DNA from 2 places in the Streptomyces sp. NPDC030862 genome. Region 1 is predicted to be linked to the other one. Evidence: riboswitches for the same ligand, from Rfam matches in the RefSeq annotation. Region 1 holds a riboswitch; the other holds the start of a gene.
The links. Region 1 has a riboswitch for S-adenosylmethionine ahead of thrC (threonine synthase). Riboswitches for the same ligand answer to the same signal wherever they lie in the genome.

Region 1 (15,827 bases):
CTGCGCCCCGCACCCCCTACGGCGGCAGCTTCGCGCCGCCCCTGCACATCCGTGCGGCGGCGGCGAGACGAGAGCTGGGGCCCCGTGCCTGGGGCGGCAGCTTTGCGCCGCGCCCGCTGTGGCAGCGGGCCGGCTGTGCGGGCTGGACCCCGCACCCCCTGGGGCGGCAGCTTCGCGCCGCGCCCGCTGTGGCAGCGGGCCGGCTGTGCGGGCTGCGCCCCGCACCCCTGGGGCGGCGGCTTCGCGCCGCGAAGCGGGCGCGCCCAAGGGGGGTGGGGGCGTCAGCCCCCACATACACGACACCCCCGGGTCCGGGGCAGAGCCCCGGTTACGGGAAGTGGGGGTCCCCCCGCGCCCGCCAGGGCGTAGGGGGAGGGGTGGGGGACCAGGCCCCTAGCCCAGCTCCCGCAGCGCGTGCAGCTGGTCCAGGAACCACTGGTGGGGCGGGAGCGCCGTCGCCGCGGAGGCGAGGCGCTTCGTGCGTTCGTCGCGTTCCGCCGTCGGCATCGTCAGGGCCTCGTGGAGCGCCTCGGCCGTGCCGGTCACGTCGTAGGGGTTCACGGTGATCGCCTCGTCGCGCAGCTCCTCGTACGCGCCCGCCTCCCGCGACAGCACCAGCGCACAGCCCCGGTCGGAGACGACGGGGACCTCCTTGGCGACGAGGTTCATGCCGTCGCGGATGGGGTTGACGAGGGCCACGTCCGCGAGGCGGTAGGCGGCCAGCGAGCGGGCGAAGTCGTCCTCGACGTGGAGGATGACGGGGGTCCAGCCGTCGCGGCCGTACTCCGCGTTGATCTCGTCCGCCAGCTGCGACACCCGCGCCGTGTACTCGCGGTACACGGGCAGGTCCTGCCGGGAGGGGTAGGCGAAGGCGAGGTGGACCACCCGCTCGTGCCACTCCGGGCGCTGTTCCAGGAGGGCGCGGTACGCCAGCAGGCCGCGCACGATGTTCTTGGAGAGCTCCGTGCGGTCCACGCGGACGATCACGCGCCGGTCCGCCCCGCCGATCTGCTCCCGCAGCGCCGCCATCCGGTCGTCCACGTCCGCCCGCCGCGACCGCTCGCGCAGGAAGTCCGCGTCCGCGCCCAGGCCGTGCACCCCCAGGTACGTCCGCCGCCGCTGGTGGCCCGGGATGCGGTACTCGAAGCTCGGCTCCTGGTCCCGGGGCCAGTACGCCATCCCGTCGTAGTGCCCGAGCACCGCCTGGCAGCAGTCCTGGAAGGCGCGCCGCCACCGCGAGGTGAGGAAGCCGAGGCGGTCCGCGCCCAGCATGCCGAGCAGCAGCTCCTCGGCGATGTCGTCCGGCAGCATCCGGAAGTACTCCGGCGGCGCCCACGGCGTGTGGGAGAAGTGCCCGATCCGCAGGTCGGGGCGGAGCTCGCGCAGCATGCCGGGGGCGAGGGCCAGGTGGTAGTCCTGGATGATCACCGTCGCGTCCCGGTCCGCCTCCGCCGCCAGCGCCGCCGCGAAGGCCCGGTTGTAGAGCCGGTACGCGTCCCACTGGCGCCGGAACTCCGCGTCGTACACGGGCTCCAGCGGCGTCTGGTACAGCATGTGGTGCACGAACCACAGCACCGAGTTCGCGATGCCGTTGTACGCCGCCGAGTGCGTCGCCGCGTCGATGTCGAGCATCCGCACACCGGGCTCGGAGATCCCGCGCCGCACCGCCTCCCGGTCGCCGTCGCCCAGCGCCGCGCACACCCACAGCGCCCCCGCGTCCGGCCCGATCGCGGACAGGCCCGAGACCAGCCCGCCCCCGCCGCGCCGGGCGTCGAGCGTGCCGTCCGCACGCGGCACGTAGCTGACCGGACCTCTGTTCGAAGCAACGAGAATCTGGGGCGCCATGGAGACGAACCTAGCCCGTAGCCGAAACGCTCAAACGTACGCCCGTCACGCCACGCGCCGCCGCCGTGTGTACTCCGCCACACTCGCCATCGGCGGCCGCTCCTCCGTGTCCACCGCGTGCGTCCGCGGCACGAACCCCGTCTCCCCCCGGTCGAACTGCGTCAGCCGCGGCCGCACCAGGTGCCCCCGCGACAGCCGCAGCTGCGCCGTCCGGTAGATCGCCGCCGCCATCCGCCCCAGCGCCCGGTCGTCCTGGTGCCGGTGCTTGCGCACGCCCACGTCCACCTGCGCCAGCGCGTCGAGCCCCACCGTGTGCAGCGCGTCCACCAGCAGGCCCAGCTCCACCCCGTACCCCACCGGGAACGGCAGCCGCTCCAGCAGCGAGCGCCGCGCCGCGTACTCGCCGCCCAGCGGCTGGACGAACCCGGCCAGCTGCGGCCAGTGCAGGTTCAGCAGCGGCCGCGCCACCAGCTCCGTCACCCGCCCGCCCTGGCCGACGGCACCGCCCAGCGGCCGGTCGTACATCGCCTTCACGAACTGCACGGACGGGTCGGTCAGCAGCGGCCCCACGATCCCGGACACGAAGTCCGCCGAGAAGTCGACCAGATCCGCGTCGACGAAGCACACGATGTCGCCGCTCGTCACGAACAGCGACCGCCACAGCACCTCGCCCTTGCCGGGCAGCGCCGGTATCCGGGGGAGTATCGCGTCCCGGTGCTCCACCCGCGCCCCGGCCGCGCGCGCCACCTCCGCCGTACGGTCGGTCGAGCCCGAGTCGATCACCACCAGCTCGTCCACCAGCGGCACGGCGCCGGACATCAGCTCGCGGCGGATCACTGTGACGATCTCGCCGACCGTCGCCTCCTCGTTGAGCGCCGGCAGGACGACACTGACGGTCGTACCGCGGGTCGCCCCGCGTTTCGCCGCGAGCAGCCGGTCGAGCGGTCGCTCCGCAACGGACCAGGACCGCCGGTCCAGCCAGCGCTCCACCTCTTCCAGCACGTGATCTCCATCTCGCGTATCGGACGACCATCTCAAGCGTCCAGGGGTTCGGTTACAGTCTTGAACAACGCGGATGACCGTCACCTGTCGGGTCCCCCGCGCACACAATCGAATACCGCTCATCCAGAGGGGCAGAGGGATACGGCCCGTTGAAGCCCCGGCAACCCTCCAGTCGGCACTCGCACATCTGCGCAACGCGAGGCCCCGGCTAGGGAAGGTGCCAAATCCGTCTCATGGCGAAGTGCGCCATGAGGAAGATGAGGAGAAAGGGCCTCGCCTCCATGGCTGTACAGACCGTCGCCACCCCGGACGCCACCCAGAACGTCGACCTCGGGCCCGCCTCCGCCCTCTCCTGTCGCGAATGCGGTGAGCGCTTCCCCCTCGGCCCCCTCTTCGCCTGCGAGCAGTGTTTCGGGCCGCTCGAGATCGCGTACGACCTGCCGAGCGGCGACCCCGAGGCCCTGCGCAAGCGGATCGAGGCCGGGCCCGCCAACATCTGGCGGTACGCGCCCCTGCTGCCCGTCCCCGCCGACGTCGCGGACAAGCCGAACCTGAACCCGGGCTGGACCAAGCTCGTCCAGGCCGACAACCTGGGCCGCGAGCTCGGCGTCGAGCCGGGCAAGCTCTTCGTCAAGGACGACTCCGGCAACCCCACGCACTCCTTCAAGGACCGCGTCGTCGCCCAAGCCCTGGAGGCCGCCCGCGCCTTCGGCTTCACCACCCTGTCCTGCTCCTCCACCGGCAACCTGGCGGGCGCGGTCGGCGCCGCCGCCGCCCGGGCCGGCTTCCGCTCCTGTGTGTTCATCCCGCACGACCTGGAGCAGGGCAAGGTCGTCATGGCCGCGGTGTACGGCGGTGACCTGGTCGGCATCGAGGGCAACTACGACGACGTCAACCGCTTCTGCTCCGAGCTCATCGGCGACCCGCTCGGCGAGGGCTGGGGCTTCGTGAACGTCAACCTCCGCCCGTACTACGCGGAGGGCTCGAAGACGCTCGCGTACGAGATCTGCGAGCAGCTCGGCTGGCGGCTGCCCGACCAGCTCGTCATCCCGATCGCGTCCGGATCGCAGCTGACGAAGATCGACAAGGGGCTGCAGGAGCTCATCAAGCTGGGCCTGGTCGAGGACAAGCCGTACAAGATCTTCGGCGCCCAGGCGGAGGGCTGCTCCCCGGTGTCGGCCGCCTTCAAGGCCGGCCACGACGTCGTACGCCCCCAGAAGCCGAACACCATCGCCAAGTCGCTCGCCATCGGCAACCCCGCCGACGGCCCGTACGTCCTGGACATCGCCCGCCGCACCGGCGGCGCGGTCGAGGACGTCAACGACGAGCAGGTGGTCGACGCGATCAAGCTGTTGGCCCGTACGGAGGGCATCTTCGCGGAGACGGCGGGCGGTGTGACCGTGGGCGTGACGAAGAAGCTCATCGAGGCTGGTGTGCTGGACCCGTCCCTCACCACGGTCGTGCTCAACACGGGCGACGGCCTGAAGACCCTCGACGCCGTGGCCGCCACCTCGCAGGCGACCGCCACGATCCGCCCGAGCCTGGACGCGTTCCGCGACGCCGGCCTGGCCTGACCCGACCTGAGCTCGTACTGAAAGGCATCACGACATGAGCGTCAACGTGCGCATCCCCACCATCCTCCGCACGTACACGGGCGGCCAGGCCGAGGTCCCGGCGGAGGGCGCGACCCTCGCCGAGGTCATCGAGTCGCTGGAGAAGAACCACCCGGGCATCGCCGCCCGCGTCCTGGACGACCAGGGCAAGCTGCGCCGCTTCGTCAACGTGTACGTGAACGACGACGACGTCCGCTTCGAGCAGGGTCTGGAGACCGCCACGCCGGACGGCGCGGGCGTGTCGATCATTCCCGCCGTGGCCGGCGGTTGCTAGCCCAGGGATAGCGCTTTCCGGAATTGCCCCCTCCGCACACGGTGCGCAGGGGGCATTTCCGCATGGTTGAGCGCGGTAGAGTTGGGGAAGCCCCCGCCGCCGGTCATGTCACGCGCATATGAATTCACGCCCCGGCGCGACAAGATGCAGTCAAAGTACCCGTGCCTGATGCGCCGAATGTGCGCTTTGCCGGGCCCGACTTGCCCAGGATTCTGGCGAATTCCGCCTACTTTTCCGTTCACGCATGCTCGGAATTCTCGTCCGATTGACCTGTTGCAGACGGCAGTTGGACAGATACATTCAGCGGCGGTCGACGCGTTCCGGCGCACACCCGTTCCTGTCAGCGGGTGAGGTCTGACCCGGGTCCGCGAAGTGCGGTCCTGTGCAAGGGCCAGTAATAGGGGAGTTAGGCATGGCTCAGGGCACCGTCAAGTGGTTCAACGCGGAGAAGGGGTACGGCTTCATCGCGGTCGACGGTGGTGCGGATGTATTCGTCCACTACAGCGCGATCCAGATGGACGGCTACCGCACCCTGGAGGAAGGTCAGCGAGTCGAGTTCGAGATCTCGCAGGGCCAGAAGGGTCCGCAGGCGGACATGGTCAAGCTCGCCGGCTAGCGGCAGACGCGTTTCGGCCAGCGACTTTCACAGTGGTGCCGAGGGGCCCGCATCCGCACAGGATGCGGGCCCCTCGCGCGTGCGCGCACGCGTACACGCGGAGGGGATCGAGGGCTCTCGATCCCTGGGAGATCCGTGGGAGGAGCTTGCACTCGAAGGGGTCGAGTGCTAATCATTGGCGTTAGCACTCTGAAGGTGAGAGTGACAACGAAGGACCGAGTCGGTGAGGTCCGCAGGCCGGTGGGGCAAGGAACCACAGGGGCATGCAGGCCGTCCGTCGCGGGCGCCAGCGCGGTCCGGAGCATCCACCCCAGTCCGGGAGGACCACTTCACATGGCCAAGATCATCGCGTTCGACGAGGAGGCACGGCGCGGCCTCGAGCGCGGCATGAACCAGCTCGCCGACGCCGTCAAGGTGACCCTGGGCCCCAAGGGTCGCAACGTCGTCCTCGAGAAGAAGTGGGGCGCCCCCACGATCACCAACGATGGTGTCTCCATCGCCAAGGAGATCGAGCTCGAGGACCCGTACGAGAAGATCGGCGCCGAGCTGGTCAAGGAAGTCGCCAAGAAGACGGACGACGTCGCCGGTGACGGTACGACCACCGCGACCGTCCTCGCCCAGGCGCTCGTCCGCGAGGGTCTGCGCAACGTCGCCGCCGGCGCCAACCCGATGGCCCTGAAGCGCGGCATCGAGAAGGCCGTCGAGGCCGTCTCCGGTGCGCTGCTCGACCAGGCGAAGGAGGTCGAGACGAAGGAGCAGATCGCCTCCACCGCCTCCATCTCCGCCGCCGACACGCAGATCGGCGAGCTCATCGCCGAGGCGATGGACAAGGTCGGCAAGGAAGGCGTCATCACCGTCGAGGAGTCCCAGACCTTCGGTCTGGAGCTGGAGCTCACCGAGGGTATGCGCTTCGACAAGGGCTACATCTCGGCGTACTTCGCCACCGACATGGAGCGTATGGAGGCCTCTCTGGAGGACCCGTACATCCTGATCGTCAACTCCAAGATCTCCTCCGTGAAGGACCTCCTCCCGCTGCTGGAGAAGGTCATGCAGTCGGGCAAGCCGCTGCTGATCATCGCCGAGGACGTCGAGGGCGAGGCCCTGTCGACGCTGGTCGTCAACAAGATCCGCGGCACCTTCAAGTCCGTCGCCGTCAAGGCCCCGGGCTTCGGCGACCGCCGCAAGGCCATGCTGAACGACATCGCCATCCTCACCGGCGGCACGGTCATCTCCGAGGAGGTCGGCCTCAAGCTGGAGAACGCCGGTCTCGACCTGCTGGGCCGCGCCCGCAAGGTGGTCATCACCAAGGACGAGACCACGATCGTCGACGGTGCCGGTGACAGCGAGCAGGTCCAGGGCCGCGTCAACCAGATCCGCGCCGAGATCGAGAACTCCGACTCGGACTACGACCGCGAGAAGCTCCAGGAGCGCCTGGCGAAGCTGGCCGGCGGCGTGGCCGTCATCAAGGCCGGTGCCGCCACCGAGGTCGAGCTCAAGGAGCGCAAGCACCGCATCGAGGACGCCGTTCGCAACGCGAAGGCGGCCGTCGAGGAGGGCATCGTCGCCGGTGGTGGCGTGGCCCTGATCCAGGCCTCCTCCGTCTTCGAGAAGCTGGAGCTGGAGGGCGACGAGGCGACCGGTGCCAACATCGTGCGCCTGGCCCTGGAGGCCCCGCTGAAGCAGATCGCCGTCAACGGTGGTCTCGAGGGCGGCGTCATCGTCGAGAAGGTGCGCAACCTGCCCGTCGGCCACGGCCTGAACGCCGCGACCGGTGAGTACGTCGACATGATCGCCGAGGGCATCATCGACCCCGCCAAGGTGACCCGTTCCGCTCTGCAGAACGCGGCCTCCATCGCGGCGCTGTTCCTCACCACCGAGGCCGTCGTCGCCGACAAGCCGGAGAAGGCGTCCGCCCCGGCCGGTGGCGGCATGCCGGGCGGTGACATGGACTTCTGATCCCTCGCGGATCGGTAAGCCCGGTTACGGAACCGAGGGCGGCACTCCCACACGTGGGGGTGCCGCCCTCGGGCGTTGGTACGGCGCTACGGCGCGGAGCGGGGATGAGCCCCGGGCCGTCACACCCGTCACGCCCATGCCCCGTCACCCCATGCCCCGCCCTCCGGGCGGCCTACCTGGCGGCCTGGTGGCCCAAGCGCGATCCCAGCAGGTCGTACGGCAGGTACCCGGACCGGACACCGAGGTCCCACCCGTGGACCTGGACGGCGAGGCAGGCCAGGGCGAGGGTGCCGAGGGGGAGGAGGGACCGGGGCGCGGGATCACCGGCATCGGCCTCGACGCTCTCCCGGTACGCGACCAGCCGGGCGACGAGGGCGTCCTCGAAGGCGTCCTGGTCGTCGTCGAGGAGGACACGGAGCAGCCGCTGGTCCGCGCTCAGTCCGTCGCCGACCTCGTCGAGCCGCCGGGCCGCCTCCGCGCGCTCCCCGGCGTCGGGCTTGCGCAGCGGAACCGCCGGCCAGTCGCGGGGCAGATGCCCGGCCGCCTCGGTGAGATAGGGGCACAGGGCGTCCATGGCGGCGAGGTCGGCGGGATCGGAGACGGAGGTGTACCGGTTGTAGGGCACGCCGTCACGGATGGCGGGCGCGTAGTCGCCGCGCAGCAGCAGCCCGGTGACCCGCTCCTCCCGCAGATACCCGCTGACGACACACGTCTCGAACATGTCGAGCCAGGACCGCGCGGTGGGCGCCTCCCTGACGACGTCCCGGAAGGTGATGGGCCCGTCCCCGAACTCGTCGTCGGCCGGGTCCGTACTGATCCGTTCCCCGATGAGCGAGAACTGGAGGTCCTGGTCCCCCTCCGGGAAGCACATGATGCTCAGCACTCCGTGCAGACACTCCGCGGCGGTGACGGCGACCCTGCCGGCCGCGGCGTCGAGCCCCGGCTCCGTCACCGCTCGCGCGGCGACATGGTCGAGCAGTTCATCCGCCATGGCCCGGATCAGCGCCGGCGAGATGCTGCCGTACCGCAGGGAGTGCCACCGCGTGTAGGCCCGCCCGTGGATATCGTCGAGCGCCTCGGCCAACCGCTGCTCGCCGACCTGATGGCATGCCACTTCCCGCACGTTCCCCGCCCCTTCATGAACTTCACGACTAAGCGGAGCACGTTATCAACAGGCACTGACAGCACTGGAGCGTCTTCTTTCGGGTCACCTCGCCGACCAGAGGCAGACGGCGGCGATGACCGGCACGTGTGCGTCAAGGGGTTGCTCCCCTGACGCGACCGGGCCGAGGTGCACTATGGTGCGCCGATGTCATCGATCAAGAAGTTCCAAGTCACCTTCGACTGCGCGGAACCCGCGCGCGTCGCCCGCTTCTGGTGCGAGGTGCTGGGGTACGTCGTATCGGCGCCGCCGGAAGCGGACGAGTGGTCCGCCTGCGTGGATCCCTCGGGGGTGGGCCCGCGGCTGTACTTCCAGCGCGTTCCCGAGGGCAAGGCCGTCAAGAACCGCGTGCACCTCGATGTGCGGGCCGGCACCGGGCTCGTGGGGGAGGAGCGCCTCGCCGCCCTTGAGGCCGAGTGCGCACGGCTGGTCGCGCTCGGCGCGGTCCACGTGCGGACGCTGCCCGCCGACGACGAGAACGAGTCGTGCGTCCTGATGCAGGACATCGAGGGCAACGAGTTCTGTCTCGACTGAGCGTCCGAGAGGACGGCCCGCGGGCTGGGACGGCCTACGGGCTGAAGACGAGGCCCACGCCCGCGAGCACCCCCGCCGCAAGCGAGCACAGCGCGATCCGCTGCCCCTCCCGTAGGTAGCGGGCGCGGGCCCTCCGCTCCTTGCGGATGGTCTTGGCCGTCCCCATGTGCAGCCGCTTCGGGAACTGCGGGTGGTGCACGAACGCGTACGTCTCGCCCACCATGTGCGCGGGCCCGACCGTCGCACCCTGCTCGTGCCGTACGTACGTCCCACCGGGCCCTTCGAACTCGTACACCGCGTGTGCGTACCGCCCCTTGCCGAACGGCACCAGACTCACCAGACGTGCCTGCACCTCGATGCCGGTTTCGTCGAGCTCCGTCATCTTCTTCAGCACCGTCCGCTCGCCCTTGACGCACATCAGACCGAACATGAGGCCTGGCGCGGACGCGATCGCGAAGCATATGAGCACTGCGTTCACCAAGTTCACACAGCGGACCGTACGGCACCCTCGGCCCTGCCGTAAGCCCCGCAGTCCCTTCACCGCGCGGTCGAAGGCAGCTTACGATCACGCCCATGTCGATCCCATCGCCCATACCCATCCTCCGGGGCAACCGGGGAACCGAGCTCCGCTGCGAGGGCGAGGATCTACTGCTGCGTCGCTCCGACGAAGAACTGCGCATCCCCTTCGCGGCGATCGCCCGGGTGCGTGCCGAACGGCGCGACGTGACCGTCGAGCTGACCGCCCCGGCCGGTGCCGAGCCGACCGCCTACCGGGTCGAGGACGTGAGCGCGGCCGCTGCGACCGTCTTCGCCGACGCCGTGACCGACGTACTGCCCGAACGTCCCGCCGGTGAAGAGCCGGTCGACGGCTCCGCCCTGGTCACCGTCCGCAGCCTCCGTGCCGCAGCGGACGGCGAAGGGGACGCGACGCCGTACGAAGAGCCGCCCCTTGTGGGGCGGGCCGCCCTGGCCCCCGGCGCCGTCCTGGTGGTTCTCTCCGTGACCGTCTGGGTCGCCGGCGGCCACGTGGGCCGTGCCATCGCGACGCTGCTCCTCGGCTCCGTCGGAGCCTGGCTGGGCTTCCACGCGTGCAGGATGCTGTGGGACGCCTGGGACTCCTGGTACCTGCCCCGCTACGGCATCACCGTGGAATTCACGCAGGTCATCCTCGAAGGCGAGGCCGTCTTCGCCTTCACGGACAGCAGCGGAGCGATACACCGCGTCGGCCGCAACGTCCTGTGGTGCACCACAGGCCAAGCCGCCTACCACCCGCGCAACCCCCAGCGCGCCGTGGCCGGCCGGGGCTGGCGCGGCATCGTCCCGCATCTCGCCCTCGGCCTGTTCGTGGCCGCCCTCGCCACCGCCGTCGGCTACGGCACGCTCGCCCTCGCCCTCCCCGCCTTCAACGGTTAGGCCGTACGTTCCAGGCCGGGCCCGCTCAGCCCGCGTAGTCCTTGAGCTCCTCCGTCGCGAGGGTGATGCCGACGGGGTCGGGGAGCTCGACGGTGTCGCCGTACTTGTACGGGACCTGCTTCTGGTAGGTCCCGTGCGACGGCTCGCTGTGGACGACCAGGGTGTCGGAGTCCCGGTCGACGAGGAGGAAGACGGGGATGCCCGCCTGGGCGTATCCGGCGCCTTTCTCCTTGCGGTCGCGGAGGTCGGTGTCGGAGTCGTGCGAGGTGACTTCCACGGTCATGAGGACGCCTGACGGGTCCGCCCATTCGCCGTGCCCGGCGAAGTACCGCCTGGGCGCGAGGGCGCCGTCGGGCCGGGCCCGGCCCTTCCGGTAACCCTCGACCACGAGGCCCCGCTCGGGGTAGAGCCTGAGGTCGGGGCGGTGATGCATGCACTGCTCCAGAAGCCACATGATCATTTCGTCGTGGTCGCCGTCGGGCGCGGGCTTGACCTTCAGCTTTCCGTTGATGAATTCGAGCGTGACGGTGTCCGGGGCCCGGCGGGCGAGCTGCTCGAACTCCTCGACGGACATCTGCGGGCGCTCTGCGGTGCCAGGGGCCATGGTGTCGCCTCCTCCCCTACAGAGTGCCCCGCCTCTGGTGCGGGTGAGCTGAACTGTCATGCATGGCTCCTTTCGGGTCGCAGACCGGCCGCCGCCTTCGCCACCGCCGCGCGGGCGTGGACGCGGGCGGCCGGCAGGGGCGCCGTGGGCCGTTCGGGCACCGCCTCGCCCCGGCAGGGGCCGCATTCGCCGTCGCGGAGGGCCTCCGGGCGGGCCGGGTCGCCGCAGCGGGCGCACTCCAGGATGCGCAGCGGTGGCCGGTACGGCTCCGTGCGCGGCGGCGGGATCTTGGTCGTCAGGCGGGTCCGGGCCAGCGCCAGCGGGCGGTGGACGGTCTCCGGGAGCCCGGCCGTCAGGGCGATCCGCACCTGCTTATCGGTCGCCCCGCGCTCGAACCACTCGTCCACCAGCGGCGCCAGCACCGCGCACTCCCCGGCGGACAGCGACATCATCGGCACCTCGTGCCCCAGGGCCGCCAGCAGGACGTACGCCCGCGAGAGCGTCTGCCGCCGCGGCTTGTCCTCCGGTACGTCCCCCCGCTGGAACGCCGCCCACCAGGCGTCGTCCCGCGCCGTCCGCGACCACCACGTGCGCGTCACCCACTGCTGGGGGCCGTCGCCGAGCGTGTGCTCCCGTCCCCGCCGCAGGTGACCGGCGCGTACGAGGTTGTTGAGCGCCGTCCGCAGCGCGCACTGCCCGTACGCCGGGAGCACCTTCGCCAGCGTCTTCACGGAGATGTCCGCGCCGTCCGTCAACCTGTCGATGTACCCGGCGATGGACGCCTCGCGCGGCGGCAGGTGCGCGAAGTCACTGCTCGTCGGCGGTTTCTGGCCAGGCGCGGAACGCTTGCCGTAGCCGGGGCTCGCGAGGGGGTGCGCGGCGACACTAAGCTCTTCGTCATCCATGGGATCGGGCCTTTGCGATCTCGATGGCTAGACCCCCGCAGGTGTTTCCAGGCACCTTGCGGGGGTTGTTCGTTATGCGGGCACGCTAGAGCGTCGATACGCAGCGTGGCAAATCGACTCCGCACGGTCAACGCGCCGGGTGGGCGGGCGGATTCACGACCAGACCCATGAACCCAATCCTGTGAAGAAAGCTCGGATCTCGGGGCTTGAGCCCCGGGCCTACGCTGGAGATATGGCCGTCGACGTCCTGTCGGAGATCGTGATCGACGCGCCGTGCGACCTGGTCGCCGGGTACGCCGCCGATCCCTCGAACGCGCCCGAGTGGTACGCCAACATCGTCTCTGTTGAATGGCGGACCCCGCCGCCCCCGACCGCCGTCGAGGTCGGCTCCCTCGTCACCTTCATCGCGCGCTTCATGGGGCGGCGCTGGGTCTATACGTACGAGATCACGGAGTACGAGCCCGACCGGCGCCTCGTCATGCGCGCCACCGAGGGACCGCACGACATGGAGACCACCTACACCTGGGAGCCGTACGGCCCCGACGGCACCCGCACCCGCATGACCCTCCGCAACCGCGGCGGCCCCGGCCACCGCTTCGCCGAGCCCGCGGTGCGGTACGCCAACCGCAAGGACCTCCGGAACCTGAAGGCCCTGATGGAGTGGCGGATGGACCCCGACGCCTGAACGGTGCCGGGGTCCCTCTTCTACTGCTTGATGTCCGCTACGAACGCGGACCAGGCCGCCGCCCGGAACACGAGCTTCGGGCCGTGGGGGTTCTTGGAGTCGCGGACGGGGACGATGTCGGGGTTGCCGTCAGCAACTTCGAGGCAGTCGCCGCCGCTGCCGCCGCTGTGCGTGGACTTGCGCCAGGTGGCCACTTCCAGGCAGTCACCGCCGCTGGCGTCGCTGTAGCTCGACTTGCGCCACTCAAGAATGTCGATCTTCATGGGCGTAATCCTCCGCCACTGATTCGATCAGGGCCAGGGATTCTTTTGGTGATAGTGCACTGGCCCCGACCAGATCGTAAGTCAGTTCGTAGTGGCGGACGGTGTCCGGGTCATCCTCCAATCGTCCGGTGCCCAGCGCCTGGAGGTAGGCGAGAGGTGGGGCGTCGTCGAAGGACATCAGCTTGAGCGAGCCTCCGAGCGCCATGTGCGCGCCCGCCGAGAACGGAACCACTTGCACGATGATGCGGTGGCGTCGCGCGAACTCCGCGACGTACCGCAGGGCTTCCGCCATCACCGCAGGGCCGCCGACCTCACGGCGTAGCACCGCCTCGTCCAAGACCGTCCAGAACACCGGCTTTGTTGGATCGTCGAGCACATGGGCGCGGTCGAGTCGGGCTTCGGTCAGGTTGTCGATCGCCTCCTCGGGAGCGATCGGGTGCCCACCGCGGAACATCGCCCTCGCGTACGCCTCCGTCTGCAGCAACCCCGGGATCAGTTGCGGCGCGTACTCCTTGATGGCCACCGCCAGCGCTTCCGCCTTCGCCGCCTCCGCGAAGTGGTCCGGGTACTTCGACTTGCTCGCCGCCCCGCAGTTGCGGGCGAAGAAGCCGTTCGTACCCAGGATCTCGTCGAGCCGGACCGCCATCTCCGGTGTAATCCGCCGGATGCCCAGCTCCAGCTGGCCGATGAACGACCCGCTCACGAACAGCGCCGCACCCAGTGAGTCCTGGCTGTGACCTGCGGCTTCGCGCAGATGGCGCAGCTCGTTTCCGAGCAGCGCGCGGGGTGAGGAGAACGGATCCAGATCCTTCGGACGGGGCATGTGTCAACTCCCGTTAGCACAGATGGGGTTGTTGAGCCCCATATATGTTCAGGCTAGCCGTAAGTCGACCACTCTGTGTACAGGATCGGAATACTCAGCGTGGAGGTGGCAGGTCATGGAGTTGCGACCGATGGAGCGGCTGCGGGCGGCCGAGGAAGTAGTGGACCAGCTGCGGAGCGAGCTGAAGGAGCTGGGGCTGGTGCTGCCGTCCCTGGGGGTGGACCCGGTCACCGCGTCGAGTGAGGCGCCGTACCCGCTGGTGGATCTGGGGCGCTGCAACCTGGATACGGCCATGAGGCTGGTCGCCGTTCTCCACGAGGTGCGCCGGTGAAGGCGGGGGAGTACGTGATCGACGGCCGGAGCGGGCGCGTCGGTCAGGTGATGGGCCACGTGGGCGGATACGTACAGCTGCGTCCGCCGGGAGGGGGCCGGGAGTGGGACTGTCCTCCCGAGGTGCTGAGCCCGGCGCCGCCCGGGGAGGTGCTGAGAGAGCGGGTGCGGCAGCTCAACCGGCAGATGAGACTGGCGCCCTAGGCGTCAGGGGCGGGCGTTCGCCTTCGCCGCGCGGTTGCGGGTGCGGCGCTTGAGCGCGCGCCGCTCGTCCTCGCTCAGGCCGCCCCATACGCCGCTCTCCTGGCTGTTGTCCATGGCCCACCGCAGGCACGGTTCGCGTACCGGGCAGCTGAGGCAGACGGACTTGGCCGCTTGGGTCTGGAGCATGGCCGGCCCGCTGGTCCCGATCGGGAAGAACAGGTCGGGGTCTTCGTGCCGGCAGGCGGCGGCGGTACGCCAGTTGTCCATCAGGGGCCTCCCTGGTCGGATTCGGGGTGGTTCGGGGTTTCTCTTCGGGTGACCGCCCTTCTGTCGCTGAAACGGCAGACACGATTCCTCTTCTTTTCTTCTTCTCTTCTTGTCTTCTCGTCCGGCTCGCGGCGCGGGCTCAAGTCCCGGTCACCCGGGGGGCGTCGGCGCGGGAGTGAGGGTGGCCTTGTCGAGGCCGAAGAAGTAGGTGGCGAGGAAGCCGGTGACGTAACCGGTGAGGAGGCCGGCCGCGTAGATGGCGACCGTGGTGAGGGAGGCCGGGCCCTGGTCGCCGTTGAGGAGCGGGAACAGCGCCCAGCCGGACGGGCCGATGGCCGTCGAGCCGACCTTGGCGCCGAGCATGCCGCACAGGCCGACGACGCCGCCGCCGAAGGCGCCGCCGATGCAGGCGGTGATGAAGGGGCGGCCCAGGGGGAGCGAGACGCCGTAGATGAGGGGCTCCCCGACGCCGAGGAGACCGGCGGGCATCGCGGACTTGATGGTGCGCCGGAGGTCGGTGCGGTGGCGCAGCCGTACGTATACGGCCGCCGCCGCGCCGACTTGGCCCGCGCCCGCCATGGCGAGGATGGGGAGCAGGACGGTGAAGCCCTGCTGCTCGATGAGGGTGGTGTGGATGGGGATGAGGGCCTGGTGCAGGCCCAGCATGACGAGCGGGAGGAACAGGCCGCCGAGGACGAACCCGGCGGCGGCGCCGGCGTGGGTGAGGAGCCAGTCCGCGAAGGTGCCGATGGCGGTGGAGACCGCGCCCGCGAGCAGCATCAGGCCGAAGAGGGTGACGAGGCCCGCGAGGAGGACGGTGAGGGTGGGGGTCACGAGGACGTCGAGGGCCTCGGGGACGCGGCGGCGGCACCACTTCTCGATGCGGGTCGCCAGCAGCGCGGCGGCCAGCGCGCCGAGGACGCCGCCCTGGCCGGGGGCGAGGGTGTGGCCGAGAACCTCGATCTTCGCCACGCCCGCGTAGACGATGATCGCGGCGACCGCGCCGCCGAGGACCGGGGTGCCGCCGAACTCCTGCGCGGTGTTGATGCCGACGAAGACGGCGATCAGCGCCATGAAGCCGGAGGCGATGGCGGCGAGGGCGGGGGTGAGGGCGGGGAGGAGACCGAGGTTGACCAGCAGGCCGTTGAGGCCGGCGATGATGCCGCAGCCGATGAGCGCCGGGATGAGGGGCACGAAGATCGCGGCGACGCGGCGCAGCAGCAGCTTGAGGGGCGTGGCGTTCCTCGCCTTCTGCGCCTCCTTGATCGCGGCGCCCTGGGCTTGGAGGTCCCGGTCCTGGAGGAGGAGCGCCTCGAACGCGGGGGTGACGC
Region 2 (15,827 bases), on a different contig from region 1:
TTGACGAGAACTGACCGCCGCGTCTCCGCGCGCGTACGGATCCTGCTGTGGCTGCTGCTGGTGATGGCGGTGGCGCTCGCCGCCGTGGCGACGACCACGCGGTCGATCCTGCTGCGGGACGTGGACCACCGGATCAGCCAGCTGCTGACGCAGGAGACGCGGGAGTTCGCGAACTTCGTGGACCAGGGCGTGGACCCGGCCGACGGTGCCCGGTTCACCGAGCCGCGCCGGCTGCTCCAGGTGTTCCTGCAGCGCCAGTACTCCGACCCCGACGAGGAGTTGCTGGGCCTGACCGAGGGCGCGGGCCCCGCGCCGGACGTGCTGCGGCAGCCGCGGGACATCGCGGAGGACATCGCGCTGTACCGGGACCGCGACGCGCTCGCGCGGATCTTCGCGGCGGACGCCCGCTCCGGCACGCTGGAACGCCCGCAGGGCGAGGTGCGGTGGGCGAAGGTGCCGATCAGCCCGGCCGGTACGGCGCCGCAGGGCGCGTTCGTGGTGGCGTTCCACGCGGACCACGAACAGGCGATCGCCGCCGAGGCGTTCCGTACGCAGCTGGCGATCTCGGGGGTCGCGCTGCTGATGACGACGGGGATCGGCTGGGCCGTCGCGGGCCGGATCCTCGCGCCGGTGCGGGTGGTCCGGCAGACCGCCGCACAGCTGACCGAGCAGGACCTGACGCGCCGGATCCCGGTGCAGGGCCGGGACGACATCGCGCTGCTCGCGGAGACGTTCAACGCCATGCTGGACCGGCTGGAGCGGGCGTTCGCCGCACAGCGCCAGTTCGTCGACGACGCCGGCCACGAGCTGCGCACGCCGATCACCATCGTGCGCGGGCACCTGGAGCTGATGGGCGACGACCCGGCCGAGCAGGCGGAGACCATCCGGCTGGTCACGGAGGAACTGGACCGGATGAGCCGGATCGTGGAGGACCTGCTCCTGCTGGCCAAGGCGGAACGCCCGGACTTCGTGGCGCCGGAGCCCGTCCAGCTGGGCGAGCTGACGGCCGACGTCTTCGTGAAGGCGCGGGCGCTCGGTGAGCGGGAGTGGGTGCTGGACGGTGTCACCGACCGCGAGGCCGAGCTCGACCCGCAGCGCATCACGCAGGCGATGGTCCAGCTCGCGCAGAACGCCGTCCAGCACACCGTGCCGGGCCAGCGGATAAGGATCGGTTCGCGGGAGGTCACGGGTCGCATCGAGCTGTACGTGGCCGACAGCGGCGTCGGCGTGCCGGCCGAGGACGCCGGTGTGATCTTCGAGCGGTTCCGGCGCGGCAGCTCCCGGCGCGGTACGCGCACCAGCGGCGGCGCGGGGCTCGGACTGTCCATCGTGAAGGCCATCGCCGAGGGCCACCGGGGCCGGGTCGAGCTGCGTCCCACCGAGGGCGGCGGCGCCACCTTCGTACTCGTACTGGAGGAAGAGGACGCGTGAACCGCATTCTGATCGCCGAGGACGAGGAGCGGATCGCCTCCTTCGTCGAGAAGGGGCTGCGTGCCAACGGCTTCACCACCACCGTGGCCGCCGACGGTGACACGGCGCTGGACTACGCCGTCACGGGCGGCTTCGACCTGATGGTGCTGGACATCGGGCTGCCGGGCCGTGACGGCTTCACCGTGTTGCGGGAGTTGCGCGAGGCGCGGGTGACGCTGCCGGTGATCGTGCTGACGGCGCGGGACTCGGTAGGGGACACGGTCGCCGGGCTGGAGGGCGGCGCCGACGACTGGATGACCAAGCCGTTCCGCTTCGAGGAGCTGCTGGCGCGGGTACGGCTGCGGCTGCGCACCGCGGCCCGCGCGCCCGAGGTGACGGTGTTGCGCAGCGGCGACCTGAGCCTGGACCTGCGCACCCGGCGGGCGCGCGCGGAGGACCGGACCGTCGACCTGACGGCGCGTGAGTTCGTGCTGCTGGAGCTGTTCCTGCGCCACCCGGGGCAGGTGCTGTCGCGGGAGCAGATCCTGTCCCATGTGTGGGGGTACGACTTCGATCCGGGGTCGAACATCGTGGACGTGTACGTGCGCAATCTGCGCAAGAAGCTGGGGGCGCGGCGGCTGGAGACGGTGCGGGGCATGGGCTACCGCATGCCGTAGATGAACTTCTCCTCATAGAAGGCTCATTGAGGGCTCACGGCGGGTGGGGAGACTCGGTGGTGTGACGCTCTCCCTCAGCCGGGCGGTGTGGCTGGGTGCCGCGCTCGGCCTGTGCGCGGTGCTGGCGATACCGTCCTACTTCCCAGGACTCGGCGCCGACGCGCGCCTCACGCTGGGCGTGTTCGTCCTCGCCACCGTCGCGTGGATCGCCACGCCCGTCGACGACACCTACATCGCGCTGGGCGCGGGGCTGGCGCTCACGGCGACCGGCGTGATCAGCAGCGAGACGCTCTTCGCGACGCTGGGCGATGAAACGATCTGGCTGCTGATCTGCGCGTTCGTGCTGGCGGCCGCGGTCACCCGGACGGGGCTGGCGGGGCGGGCCGCGGCCTTCCTGGTCAGCGGGGCCCGTACGGTACGGCAGCTGGTCCACCTCACCACCGCCGCGCTGGTGGTGACGTCGTTCGCCGTCCCGGCCACCTCGGGGCGGGCCGCGCTCGCGCTGCCGGTCTTCCTGGCGCTGGCGAAGGTGCTGGCGGACCGGGGGCGGCTGGTGGTGATGCTGGCGCTGCTCTTCCCGACCGTCGTGCTGCTGTCCGCCGTGGCAACGCTGATCGGCGCGGGCGCTCACCTGATCACGGTCAACGTGCTGTGGGAGCAGTCGGGGCAGCGGCTGGGGTTCGTGGAGTGGCTGCTGCTCGGCCTGCCGCTCGCGGTCGTCTCGTCCCATCTGGCCGCCGAGGCGGTGCTGCTGACCTCCACCTCGCGGGCCGACCGGCGCGGCCCGGTGCGCATCACTCCCGCCGACATCGAGGCGCACTCCCCCGCGCCGGTGACCGGGCCGCTGTCCATCGCCGAGGCGCGCTGCGCGCTGCTCCTGGCCACGGTGGTGGTGCTGTGGTGCAGCGAGCCGCTGCACCGGGTGTCGCCCGCGGTGGTGGCGCTGATCGGCGCGGTGGTCGCGTCGTCGCCCGCGCTCGGGACCGTACGGCTCAAGGACGCGCTGCGGACGGTGCCGTGGCCGCTGCTGCTGTTCATGGCGGCGACGATGGCGATGGGTGTGGCGCTCGCGGATTCGGGGGCGGCGGGGTGGCTGGTGGCGGGGCTGCCGGTGGACGCGCCGCCGTGGGTGTTCCTCACCGTGGTCGTGGTCGTCTCCACGGCCGCGCACCTGGTGCTGCAGTCCCGTTCGGCCCGCTCCTCGGTGCTGGTGCCGCTGGTGGTGGCGGCCTCGGCGGCCGCCGGGGTCAATCCGGTCACGGCGGCGCTGGCGTCCACCGCCGCGGCCGGGTTCTGCCACACGCTGCCCGCGTCGGCCAAGCCGGTGGCCCTCTTCGCGGACGTACCGGACGGCGTGCCCACCTATACGCCGCGTGACCTGCTGCGGCTGTCGGCCGTGCTGGCCCCGCTCACCGCGGGCGTGGTGCTGCTGTTCGCCCTGACCGTCTGGCCGCTGCTCGGCGTGCCCGTCCTCCTGGAGTCCCAGCCATGAGCCACTCGTACCGCATCGCCGTCGCGCCCAGCGGCTTCAAGGAGTCCCTGTCCGCGCGGCAGGCCGCCGAGTCCATCGCCGAGGGCGTGCGGCGGGTCCTGCCGGGCGCGCGGCTGGACCTGATCCCGCTGGTCGACGGCGGCGAGGGTACGGCGGAGGCGCTGGCCGCCGCGACCGGCGGGCGGCTGGTGCCGTGCGTGGCGACCGGGCCGCTGGGCTCACCCGTGGAGAGCCACTTCGCGCTGCTCGGCGACGGTTCGGCGGTGGTGGAGATGGCCGCCGTCGCGGGTCTCGCGCTGGTGGAGCCCGGCCGCCGCGACCCCGGCGCCACGACCACGTACGGCGTCGGCGAACTGCTGCGCGCGGCCCTGGACTCCGGTGCCCGCCGCATCCTCGTCGGCTGCGGCGACTCCGGTACGTCGGACGGGGGCGCCGGCGCGCTCCAGGCGCTGGGCGTACGCCTGCTGGACGCGGACGGCCGCGAACTCCCGCGCGGGGGCGCCGCTCTGGGGCGACTCGCGGCCATCGACGCCGACGGGCTCGACCCGCGCCTGGCGGAGGCCGAGCTGCTGGTGGCGTGCAACCCGTACAACGTGCTGTGCGGCGAGCGCGGGGTGGCGCGGGTCTTCGGCCCGCAGAAGGGCGCGTCACCGGAACAGGTCGAGGTCCTGTCGGCGGCGCTGGAGCGCTGGGCGGCGGCGCTCACGGAGGCGTTCGCCCCGGGCGTCGACCTGCGCGGGGCGCCCGGCACCGGCGCGTCCGGCGGCCTGGGCGCGGGGCTCGCGGCGCTCGGCGCCCGGCTGCTGCCCCGGTTCGAGGTGCTGCTCGACGGGCTGGACCTCGGCGCGCGGCTGGCCCGCGCGGACCTGGTCATCACGGGCGAGGGCGCCCTCGACGCGCAGACCGTGCGCGGGAAGATCCCGGGCGAGGTGGCGCGCCGCGCCCGGGAGGCGGGGGTGCCGGTCCTCGCGCTGGCCGGCACGCTCGGCCCGGGCGCCCGCGACGCGGAGCTGGACGCCTACGAGTCGCTGGCGCCCGGGCCGCTGCCGCTCCAGGAGTCCCTGGAGCGGGCGGCCGAACTGCTGGCGGACGCGGCCGAGCGGGCGCTGCGCACGGTCCTGGTGGGCACGCGCCTGGTCAGCCGCGGTCGGGCACACAACGCCCGTCCTCCGTACGGTAGTTCCACTTCGCCCCGTCCCGCACGAGCTCCTTCACGGCCCGAACGAAACGGTCGACGTGCTCATCCGGCGTCCCCGCCCCGAAGCTGACCCGGATCGCGTTGAGCGACTTCTCGCCGGGCGGAGCCGCCTCGGGCGAGCCGCACTCGCCGATCTGCTGCGGGTCGCTGCCGAGCAGCGTCCGCACCAGCGGGTGGGCGCAGAACAGGCCGTCGCGCACGCCGATGCCGTATTCGGCGGAGAGCGCCGCCGCGAAGTGCGAGCTGTTCCAGCCGTCGACCACGAAGGAGATGACGCCGACGCGGGGCGCGTCGTCGCCGAAGAGCGACAGCACCCGCACCTCGGGCACCTCGGCCAGGCCCTCGCGCACCCTGCCGATCAGGTACCGCTCGCGCGCCACCAGGTCGTCGAAGCCGGCCTCGGTCAGCGCCTTGCAGGCGGAGGCGATGGCGTACGCGCCGATGACGTTCGGCGAGCCGGCCTCGTGGCGGGCCGCGGTGGTGTGCCACTCGACGTCGACGCCGCCGTCGGCCCGCCGGGCCACCGTGCGCGACGCGCCGCCGCCCGCCAGGTACGGCTCGGCCTCCTGCAGCCAGTCGGCCCGTCCGGCGAGCACGCCGGAGCCGAACGGCGCGTACAGCTTGTGCCCGGAGAAGGCGACCCAGTCGACGTCCAGGTCGCGTACGGACACGGGGTGATGGGGCGCCAGCTGGGCGGCGTCCAGCACGATGCGGGCGCCGTGCGCGTGGGCGGCGGCGGCGAGCTCCCGTACCGGCCACAGCTCACCCGTCACATTGGACGCGCCGGTGACGCAGACGAGGGCCGGGCCGTAGGGGTCGCGGTCGGCGAGGGCGCGCTCCAGCGTGTCGACCGCCTCGCCCGGCGTACGGGGCGCGTTGAGGTAGGTGACGCGGGCGTCCCTCCAGGGGAGCAGCGAGGCGTGGTGCTCGGTCTCGAAGACGAACACCTGGCAGTCGGCGGGCAGGGCGGCGGCCAGCAGGTTGAGCGAGTCGGTGGTGGAGCGGGTGAAGACGACCTCGTCGTCCTCGCGGCAGTCGAGGAACTCGGCGACGGTGGCGCGGCTGTTCTCGAAGAGGTCGGTCGACAGCTGTGAGAGGTACCCGGCGCCGCGGTGCACGCTGCCGTAGTACGGGGCGTACGCGGCGACGTCGTCCCACACCCGCTGGAGCGCGGGCGCGCTGGCGGCGTAGTCGAGCGCGGCGTAGGTGACCTCACCGCCGGTGACGAGCGGCACGGTGACATCTCGGCCCAGAACGGGCAGCGGCGTACAAACGGACTGATCGGCGGCAGCGGTGAAGACGGACATGGCGAACTCCCGTACAGGGCAGGCGAATTCGACGCGTCGACGCACAGGGGTGTCACAGGGGTGCGGACGCGGCGGAAGGAAAAAGGGGGTGCCGAAGAAGGGGCGATACGCCCTATCGCATTCGCTTGCTCACGAGACTGCTCCCTTGAGGACCAGGACCCCAGGGTGTGCAGGGGTCCGCGCTTGCCGCAGACCTCGCTGCCTGCGACCTGGTCTTCACCCGGGGCACCCCGCCACGGACGGAGGGTTGCCGGACAGCGGGCCGGGGCCGTAGTCGCTGTCACTCATGACCTTGAATGGCATCATGCCATACGTCTCGGCATGCGCAAGGCGCAGTCCGGCTCTTGAGACAAGAGGGGCCGGACCGCGCCTCGCGTCACACCCACCCGCGCGTGTTCAGCGGTGGCTGGCCTCCACCCACCGGTCGAGCGCCGCGCGCGCCGCGCCCGAGTCGATGGACTCGGCCGCCTTGGCCATGCCGGCCCGGATCTGCTCGGCGAGCGGCGCGTCCGTGGGCTCCAGCGCCACCAGCGCCGCCGCGGAGTTGAGCAGCACCGCGTCCCGCACGGGCCCGGTCTCCCCCGCCAGCAGCCGGCGCGCCACATCGGCGTTGTACGAGGCGTCCGCCCCGCGCAGCGCCTCGACCGGTACGAGCGCGATGCCCACGTCCCGCGGGTCGAAGGACTCCTCGCGCACGGCCCCGTCCCGTACCACCCACACCTTCGAGGTGGCGGTGGTGGTCAGCTCGTCCAGGCCGTCGTCGCCGCGGAAGACCAGCGCGGAGGAGCCGCGCTCGGCGAGGACCCCGGCGAGGATGGGCGCCATGCGGGCGTCCGCGACACCGGTGGCCTGGGCCTTGACCCGGGCGGGGTTGGTCAGCGGCCCGAGGAAGTTGAAGGTGGTGCGGATGCCGAGCTCTTTGCGGGCGGCGGCCACATGGCGCAGCGCGGGGTGGAACTTCACCGCGAAGCAGAAGGTGACGCCCGCCTCCTCGGCCACCTCGGCGACCCGCCGGGGCGTCAGCTCCAGATTGACGCCGAGCTTCTCCAGGACGTCCGAGGCCCCGGAGGCGGAGGAGGCGGCGCGGTTGCCGTGCTTGACGACCTTGGCGCCGGTGCCGGCGACGACGATCGCCGACATGGTGGAGATGTTGACGGTCTTGGCGCCGTCGCCGCCCGTACCGACGATGTCGACGGACGGGCCGGGCACCTCGATCAGGTTGGCGTGCGCGTACATCGTCCGGACCAGGCCGGAGATCTCCTCGACGGTCTCGCCCTTGGCGCGCAGGGCCACGGCGAACCCGGCGATCTGGGCGTCGGTGGCCTCGCCGCTCATGATGCGGTCCATCGCCCACGCCGTGTCGTCGGCGCTCTGGTCGCGCCCCTCCAGCAGGCCGTTCAGCACCACGGGCCAGGAGCGGCCCGCCGAGCTCGGTCCTCCAGCGGGTTGCACAGCGCTCATGGTCGCTCCTGGTGTCCGTGTGTACGGGGATGACCACAGCCTATCGAGCCACGGGCACGGCAAAGAGCCCCGTCCGGTGAATGGACGGGGCTCTGTGCGGTGTGGCGACCGTGTGGGTCAGGCGGCGAGTGCCGGTCGATCAGTGGTGGCCGTGGCCACTGGTGATCTCCTTGTACTCCTCCACGCTGGCCTTCGGGACCTGGTTGCCGTCCCCGAAGTAGCCCTTGCTGAGCTTGGCGCGGAGCTTCTCCGTGCGGGTCGGCTTGCGCTCGACGCCGTTCTCGTCGACCGTCGGGCCGATCTCGGCCGGCGTGTACTGCTCGTGCGCGGTGAGCGCGTGCAGCTGGGCCTGGCTGAGGGGCTCGTGGATCTCGACGAACTCGCCGTGCGGCAGGCGCTTGATGATGCCGGTCTCCCGGCCGTGCAGCACCTTGTCCTTGTCGCGCCGCTGCAGACCCAGGCAGATCCGCTTGGTGACGACGAAGGCGATGACCGGACCGAGGAAGAAGAAGATCCGGACGAACCAGGTGATCGCGTTGATCGACAGATGGAAGTGAGTGGCGAAGATGTCGTTGCCACCACCGATCAGCATGATCATGTACGCGGTCACCCAGGCGACACCGAGGGCGGTCCGGGTCGGCGCGTTGCGCGGCCGGTCCAGGAGGTGGTGCTCCCGCTTGTCACCGGTGATCCACGACTCGATGAACGGGTACATCGCGATCGCGCCGAGCATGATGCCGAAGACGACCAGCGGGATGAACACGCCCAGGACGAGCGTGTGACCCCACAGGGTGATCTCCCAGCCCGGCATGACACGGATCAGACCCTCGGCGAAGCCCATGTACCAGTCGGGCTGGGCGCCGGTGGACACCTGGTCCGGACGGTACGGGCCGAGCGCCCAGATCGGGTTGATCGTGAACAGCGCGGCGATGACCGAGATGACACCGAAGACCAGGAAGAAGAAGCCTCCGGCCTTGGCCATGTACACCGGCAGCAGCGGCATGCCGACGACGTTCTTGTTCGTCCGGCCGGGGCCGGGGAACTGCGTGTGCTTGTGGTAGAAGACCAGGATCAGGTGCGCCACCACGAGGCCGAGCATGATGCCCGGCAGCAGCAGGATGTGGATCGAGTAGAACCGGGCGATGATGTCGTGGCCCGGGAACTCCCCGCCGAACAGGAACATCGAGATGTACGTGCCGACGATCGGCGTGGACAGGATCGCGCCCTGGGTGAAGCGGACACCGGTGCCGGAGAGCAGGTCGTCCGGGAGCGAGTAACCGGTGAAACCGGTGAACATGCCCAGGACGAACAGCAGGAAGCCGAACAGCCAGTTGATCTCACGCGGCTTGCGGAACGCGCCGGTGAAGAAGACGCGCATCATGTGCACGAACATGCCGGCGAGGAAGACCACCGCGGCCCAGTGGTGGATCTGCCGGATGAGCAGACCACCGCGGACGTCGAAGCTGATGTCCAGGGTCGAGGCGTACGCCTCGGTCATGCGGATGCCCTGCATCGGCACGTACGAGCCGTGGTACTCGATCTCGTTCATGCTCGGGTGGAAGAACAGCGTCAGGTACACACCCGTGAGGATGATGATGATGAAGCTGTAGAGGCAGATCTCACCCAGCATGAAGGACCAGTGGTCCGGGAAGATCTTCCGCATGTTGGCCTTGGCCAGGGAGTAGATCCCGAGACGGCCGTCGGCCCAGTCGGCCACCCGCTCGCCGGCGGGCGCCTTCCGCTGTGCGTCTGTTGCGGTCGTGGTGCTCATCCGCGCTCCCAGAATGCAGGACCGACGGGCTCCTCGAAGTCGCCGAGCGCCTCGAGGAAGCCCTCGTCATTGACGCCGATCCGCAGCTGCGGAAGGGCGTGACCGGCCGGGCCGAAGATGACGCGGGCGCCGTCGGAGAGGTCGAAGGTGGACTGGTGGCACGGGCAGAGGACGTGGTGGGTCTGCTGCTCGTACAGGGAGATCGGGCAGCCCACGTGGGTGCAGATCTTGGAGAAGGCCACGATGCCCTCGTGCGACCACTCGAGCTCGCGCTTGTCCTTGATGTCCTCCGGCTGGATCCGGACGATCATCAGGGCGTCCTTGGCGATCTTCGTGTTGAACTCGTGGTCGTGCTCCTCCAGGCCCTCGGGCTTGGCGAAGGTCAGCGAGCCCACCGCGACGTCCTCGGGACGCAGCGGCTCGTTCGTGTTCATGTTGATGAGCTGCTTGCCCTTGGCCCACGAGGTGTGGAACAGCTTCTTCTCGGGCAGCGGGCCCAGCTCGCGCAGCAGCACCACGCCGGAGAGCGGCACCATGGCCAGCGCGCCGAGCATCGTGTTGCGGATCAGCGGGCGGCGGCCGATCGCGGACTCCCGCGCGCCGTCGGCGAAGTCGGCCATGACCTTGGCCTTGACCTCGGGCGCGGCCTCGATCGGGTGACGGTCGTCCGCGACCTCGTGGTCGGACATCAGGGTGCGGGCCCAGTGGACCGCGCCCGCGCCGATGCAGAAGAGCGCGATGCCGAGCGTCAGGCCGAGCGACAGGTTGGTCGCGCTGACGTGGCCGAGCGGCCAGACGTACACGATCTTGTCGACCGGGAAGATCACGAACGAGGCGATGAAGCCGATCGTGGCCAGCATCGACAGCGTGAACAGCAGGGCGACCGTGCGCTCGGACCGCTTGGCGGCCCGCTCGTCGATGTCCTGGATGCGCGGCTTGTGGGGCGGCAGCCCCGGGTCGGCGAACGGGTTCTCGGCTACCGCCGTGCCGTGCGCGGCGTCCTGCTTGTGCGGCAGGCTCTCTTCGGAAATGTCTTGGCTACTCATGACTTCTTGGCCTTAGCGGTGTGGGCCGCGACCCAGACGGCAACAGCGATCAGCGAACCCAGACCGAAGATCCAGCCGAACAGGCCCTCGCTGACCGGTCCCAGACCGCCCAGCGCGAAGCCGCCGGGAGTCGGGGTCTCGTCACCGTTCACGGTCTTGATGTACGCGATGATGTCCTTCTTCTCCTTCTCCGGCATGGTGGTGTCGGGGAAGGACGGCATGTTCTGCGGGCCGGTCTGCATGGCCTCGTAGATGTGCTTCTCGCTCACGTCCTCGAGGCTGGGCGCCCACTTGCCCTTGGTGAGCGCACCACCCTCGCCGGTGAAGTTGTGGCACTGCGCACAGTTCGTGCGGAACAGGTCACCACCGCGGGCGATGTTCGCCCCGTCGGGGCTGTACTGCTTCTCGGTCGGCGTGGCCGGGCCGGGGCCCAGGGACGCGACGTACGCGGCGAGCTGGTCGATCTGCGCCTGCGAGTAGATGTTCGGCTTCTCCGGCACCTGGGCGCCGGGCTGCTGCGCCGGCATACGGCCGGTGCCGACCTGGAAGTCCACGGAGGCGGCGCCGACGCCGACCAGGCTCGGGCCGTCGGAGGTGCCCTGACCGCCGGTTCCGTGGCAGCTGGCACAGCCGACGGAGTAGAGCTTCTTGCCCTCCTCGATGGCGAGTGACTGGGCGGTTTCGTCGGCCTGCGCCTTGTCCGCGGGTGCGAACGCGGCGTACAGCCCCCCAGTGGCCGCCAGCGCGAGAAGTAGGACGACGACCGCCGCCAGCGGATGGCGTCGTCGTGCGGAGAGCTTTTTCACGGATTACCCCGGTGTCAGGATCTTCTGCGTCGATGCTTGCTGGATGTGTTCGGGCGTACCGGAGGTACGGGCCCGATTACTTGATCATGTAGATCGTGGCGAAGAGGCCGATCCAGACGACATCGACGAAGTGCCAGTAGTAGGACACGACGATGGCGGCGGTTGCCTGCTCATGGGTGAACCTCTTCGCCGCGTACGTCCGGCCAAGGACCAGCAGGAAGGCGATCAGGCCGCCCGTCACGTGCAGTCCGTGGAAGCCGGTCGTCATGTAGAACACGGAGCCGTACGGGTCGGACGAGAGCGAGAGGCCCGCGTCCTTGACCAGCTCGGTGTACTCGAAGACCTGGCCGCCGATGAAGATGGCACCCATGACGAACGTGATGATGAACCACGTCCGGAGCTTCTTCACGTCGCCCCGCTCGGCGGCGAACACGCCGAGCTGACAGGTGAGGGAGGAGAGCACCAGGATCGTGGTGTTGGTCGCCGAGAACGGAAAGTTCAGGTGTCCCGCCTGCTGGGACCAGAACTCGGCACCCATCACCGAACGAAGGGTGAAGTACATCGCGAAGAGGGCCGCGAAGAACATCAGCTCGGAACTCAACCAGATGATGGTTCCGACGCTGGTGAGGTTCGGCCGATTGACCGACGGGTGCGCGTGCCCGGTTTCTACTGTCGTTGCTGTCGCCACGACCGACATTATGTCGGTCGCTTATCCCGCCCTCACTCCGGGGGGTGCCGTTCGGTGTGTTGATGCGCTCCGTCCAGCCCGAACGGCCCATCCGAACCGGTGTTGACGCGGTGTGGGGAGGAGTAGCATCCGGCCCATCGGTACCTGCCTTACCTGCCCTCACCGCCGACGTACTCGGAGGAACAATGCAGTCGAGCGCCACCGTCCTGGTCTACAGCGACGACGCCAACACCCGCGCGCAGGTGCGGCTGGCGGCCGGGCGCAGGCCCGCGGCCGACGTTCCGCCGGTCGAGTACGTCGAGTGCGCGACGCTGCCGGCCGTGCTGGAGCGGCTGGACCAGGGCGGGATCGACGTCTGCGTCCTGGACGGCGAGGCGGTGCCCGCCGGGGGCATGGGGGTGTGCCGGCAGATCAAGGACGAGGTCTTCCGCTGCCCGCCCGTGCTGCTGCTCATCGGACGCCCGCAGGACGCCTGGCTGGCCACCTGGAGCCGCGCCGACGCGGCCGTGACGCTGCCGGTGGACCCGGTGGAGCTGGCCGACTCCCTGGCCGCGCTGCTGCGCAGCAGGCTGGCCGTCGAGGCCTGACGGTCACAGCGCGGCGGGACGGACTCTCGCCGCGTCGGCGGGGTTGACGCCCGGCCGGGCGGCGTCCACGAGGGCGCTGCCCGTGCGCCACTTGTCCCAGGGGATGTTCCAGTCGCCGAAGCCGTTGCCGAAGGGGTCCATCGGGCTTCCCCCGCTGTTGACGACGGCGACGACGTCCCCCGGACGGACGGTTTTGAAGAACCAGGCGGCGTTGCCGGTGGACATGCCCGTGCAGCCGTGGCTGACGTTGGCGAAGCCGTGCGACCCGGCGGACCAGGGCGCCGCGTGGACGTACTCGCCGCTCCAGGTCACCCGGGTGGCCCAGTAGACGGGCAGGTCGTAGGACTCGCTGCTGCCCGCGGCGATGCCGACGGTGGTGGAGCGCATCCGGACGAACTGCTCCTTGCCGAGCACCACTTTGATGCCGTTGCGGGTGGCGAAGCCCGGTTTGCCGGTGGTCACCGGAATGGTGTTGATCACTTGCCCGTTGCGCTTGACCGTCATCTGGTGGGCCGCCGCGTCGGTGATGGCTTCGATGCGGTCGCCGATGGTCAGGGACAGGGGCTTGACGGGCCCGCCGTACAGGTCGCCGTCTATCCGTACGCCGGCGAGCCTGCCGGTGGCGGTGACGGAGGCGCCCGCGGGCCAGAAGTCCTTGGGGCGGAAGTGAAGTTTCCTGTCGTCCACCCAGTACCAGGAGCCCTCGACGGCCGGGGTGGAGCGGACCTTCAGGGAGCGTTCGACGGCGGCGCGGCCGGCACGGGACCGCACGGGGACGCTCAGCTCCGCCGTGATGGGCTGTCCGACGCCGTACGTGCCCGCCTGCGGGCCGAATCGCACGGTCAGCACCTTCTTTGCGGGTGCCGTCTCGAATGTCAGCGTACGGACGCCAGGAGCGCCTTCACGGTCCTCCGTGGCCACCCTGACGGTGTAGCGGGCGCCGGCCGTCAGGGACCCCGTGGAGCGCCAGCGGCTGCCGTCCGCGGAGAGCTCGCCCGCCAGGTAGTGACCGGCCTCGTCGCGGGCCGTGACGTCCGTGATGCGGCCGTCCTTGGCCTTGGCGGTGACTTCGAGCGGCTTGTCGAGCGGCGCTTTGCGGCCCTCCGAGGGGCCGTTGAAGGTGACCTGCCGAGCCGCGTCGTACGGCTCCGCGGAGAGGGGGTGGCCCTCCGGGCCACCGCACGCGGTCGCGCTCGCTCCGGTGACGGCGACCAGGAGGGTGCAGCTTATGGCGGTGCGCAAGCGGCTCGTGTGGCTCATGAGCACACCGTAGGAAGAGCTGTCGACCGCGGCACGCGGGATGCAACCAAAAGAGGGACCCGGTGACCTCCCTGTGGAGGTCACCGGGTCCCCTGGAGAGAGACGAACCGTACGACTACTGGTTCTGGTTCTCGCCCCGGTAGTACTCGAACACCCAGCCCCAGACACCGATCAGGATCAGCGGCAGGGAGAAGTACAGCAGCCACCAGCCGAGGGCGACGCCCAGGAAGGCGAGGGCGCCACCGATGGCCAGGGAGAGCGGCTGCCAGCTGTGCGGCGAGAAGAAGCCGACCTCACCGGCCTCGTCCGCGACGTCGGCCTCCTTGTCGTCCTGCGCCATGGCGTCCACGCGCCGGGCCGTGAAGGCCAGGTAGTAGCCGATCATGATCGCCAGGCCGAAGGCCAGGAAGAGCGCCGTCGTACCGGCCGGCTCCTTCGACCACAGGCCGTACACGATGGCCATGGCGAGGATGAAGACGCTCAGCCAGATGAACATCTTGCCCTGGATCTTCACTTGCCGACCTCCTTGCCACCGAACAGCGCGGTGTCCTTCTGCCCGTGGTTCTCGAGCTGGCCGACCGCTGCGATCTCGGGGTGGTGCAGATCGAACGCCGGGGATTCCGACCGGATGCGCGGCAGCGTGAGGAAGTTGTGCCGCGGCGGCGGGCAGGACGTCGCCCACTCCAGGGAGCGGCCGTAGCCCCACGGGTCGTCGACGCCGACCGGCTTGCCGTACTTGGCCGTCTTCCAGACGTTGTAGAAGAACGGCAGGATCGACATGCCGAGCAGGAACGACGCGATCGTGGAGATCGTGTTCAGCGCGGTGAAGCCGTCGGCGTGGAGGTAGTCCGCGTAACGACGCGGCATGCCCTCGGCACCCAGCCAGTGCTGCACCAGGAAGGTGCCGTGGAAGCCGATGAACAGCGTCCAGAAGGTGATCTTGCCGAGCCGCTCGTCCAGCATCTTGCCCGTGAACTTCGGCCACCAGAAGTGGAAGCCGGCGAACATCGCGAAGACCACGGTGCCGAAGACGACGTAGTGGAAGTGCGCGACGACGAAGTACGAGTCCGAGACGTGGAAGTCCATCGGCGGCGAGGCCAGGATGACACCGGTCAGACCACCGAAGGTGAAGGTGATCAGGAAGCCGATCGTCCACAGCATCGGCGTCTCGAAGGAGAGCGAGCCCTTCCACATGGTGCCGATCCAGTTGAAGAACTTCACACCGGTCGGGACCGCGATCAGGAAGGTCATGAAGGAGAAGAACGGCAGCAGCACACCGCCGGTGACGTACATGTGGTGCGCCCACACCGTCACGGACAGACCGGCGATGCCGATCGTCGCGGCCACCAGGCCGATGTAGCCGAACATCGGCTTGCGGCTGAAGACCGGGATGATCTCCGAGACGATGCCGAAGAACGGCAGGGCGATGATGTACACCTCTGGGTGACCGAAGAACCAGAAGAGGTGCTGCCACAGCAGCGCGCCGCCATTGGTCGGGTCGAAGATGTGCGCGCCGAACTTGCGGTCCGCCTCCAGCGCGAAGAGCGCGGCGGCGAGCACCGGGAAGGCGAGCAGGACCAGGACACCGGTCAGCAGCACGTTCCAGGTGAAGATCGGCATGCGGAACATCGTCATGCCCGGGGCGCGCATGCAGATGATCGTGGTGATGAAGTTGACCGAGCCGAGGATCGTGCCGAAGCCGGAGAAGGCCAGACCCATGATCCACATGTCGGCACCGACGCCCGGCGAGCGGATCGAGTCCGACAGCGGGGTGTAGGCGAACCAGCCGAAGTCGGCGGCACCCTGCGGGGTGATGAAGCCGGCCACCGCGATGAGCGAGCCGAACAGGTACAGCCAGTAGGCGAACATGTTCAGCCGCGGGAACGCCACGTCGGGCGCGCCGATCTGCAGCGGCATGATCCAGTTGGCGAATCCGGCGAACAGCGGCGTCGCGAACATCAGCAGCATGATCGTGCCGTGCATCGTGAACGCCTGGTTGAACTGCTCGTTCGACATGATCTGCGTACCCGGACGGGCGAGCTCGGCGCGCATGAAGAGCGCCAGCAGACCGCCGATGCAGAAGAAGACGAACGACGTGACCAGGTAGAGCGTGCCGATCGTCTT

Region 2: another riboswitch for S-adenosylmethionine. It lies ahead of ACZ42X_RS27225 (aminotransferase class V-fold PLP-dependent enzyme); the one in region 1 lies ahead of thrC (threonine synthase).

Annotation. Positions count from the first base shown of each region.
Region 1 is NZ_JBVIEN010000009.1:275,404-291,230, reverse strand. Features, by position in the region: gene ACZ42X_RS24820 (alpha,alpha-trehalose-phosphate synthase (UDP-forming)) at 394-1,845, opposite strand; gene ACZ42X_RS24815 (glucosyl-3-phosphoglycerate synthase) at 1,891-2,847, opposite strand; SAM riboswitch class I at 2,964-3,111, shown strand; gene thrC (threonine synthase) at 3,105-4,421, shown strand; gene ACZ42X_RS24805 (ubiquitin-like small modifier protein 1) at 4,456-4,734, shown strand; gene ACZ42X_RS24800 (cold-shock protein) at 5,147-5,350, shown strand; gene groL (chaperonin GroEL) at 5,684-7,306, shown strand; gene ACZ42X_RS24790 (immunity 49 family protein) at 7,479-8,429, opposite strand; gene ACZ42X_RS24785 (VOC family protein) at 8,616-9,002, shown strand; gene ACZ42X_RS24780 (hypothetical protein) at 9,037-9,420, opposite strand; gene ACZ42X_RS24775 (hypothetical protein) at 9,576-10,415, shown strand; gene ACZ42X_RS24770 (Uma2 family endonuclease) at 10,441-11,019, opposite strand; gene ACZ42X_RS24765 (hypothetical protein) at 11,076-11,924, opposite strand; gene ACZ42X_RS24760 (SRPBCC family protein) at 12,157-12,609, shown strand; gene ACZ42X_RS24755 (DUF397 domain-containing protein) at 12,630-12,872, opposite strand; gene ACZ42X_RS24750 (helix-turn-helix domain-containing protein) at 12,853-13,695, opposite strand; gene ACZ42X_RS24745 (hypothetical protein) at 13,811-14,026, shown strand; gene ACZ42X_RS24740 (WhiB family transcriptional regulator) at 14,233-14,496, opposite strand; gene ACZ42X_RS24735 (PTS transporter subunit EIIC) at 14,647-15,827, opposite strand, start outside.
Region 2 is NZ_JBVIEN010000011.1:660-16,486, forward strand. Features, by position in the region: gene ACZ42X_RS27200 (small hydrophilic protein) at 1-14, shown strand, start outside; gene ACZ42X_RS27205 (sensor histidine kinase) at 1-1,431, shown strand, start outside; gene ACZ42X_RS27210 (response regulator transcription factor) at 1,428-2,087, shown strand; gene ACZ42X_RS27215 (SLC13 family permease) at 2,149-3,579, shown strand; partial or broken gene ACZ42X_RS27220 (glycerate kinase family protein) at 3,576-4,724, shown strand; gene ACZ42X_RS27225 (aminotransferase class V-fold PLP-dependent enzyme) at 4,717-6,084, opposite strand; SAM riboswitch class IV at 6,259-6,376, opposite strand; gene trpD (anthranilate phosphoribosyltransferase) at 6,481-7,545, opposite strand; gene qcrB (cytochrome bc1 complex cytochrome b subunit) at 7,685-9,316, opposite strand; gene qcrA (cytochrome bc1 complex Rieske iron-sulfur subunit) at 9,313-10,362, opposite strand; gene qcrC (cytochrome bc1 complex diheme cytochrome c subunit) at 10,359-11,168, opposite strand; gene ctaE (aa3-type cytochrome oxidase subunit III) at 11,245-11,865, opposite strand; gene ACZ42X_RS27255 (hypothetical protein) at 12,042-12,443, shown strand; gene ACZ42X_RS27260 (L,D-transpeptidase) at 12,447-13,703, opposite strand; gene ACZ42X_RS27265 (cytochrome c oxidase subunit 4) at 13,819-14,217, opposite strand; gene ctaD (aa3-type cytochrome oxidase subunit I) at 14,214-15,827, opposite strand, start outside.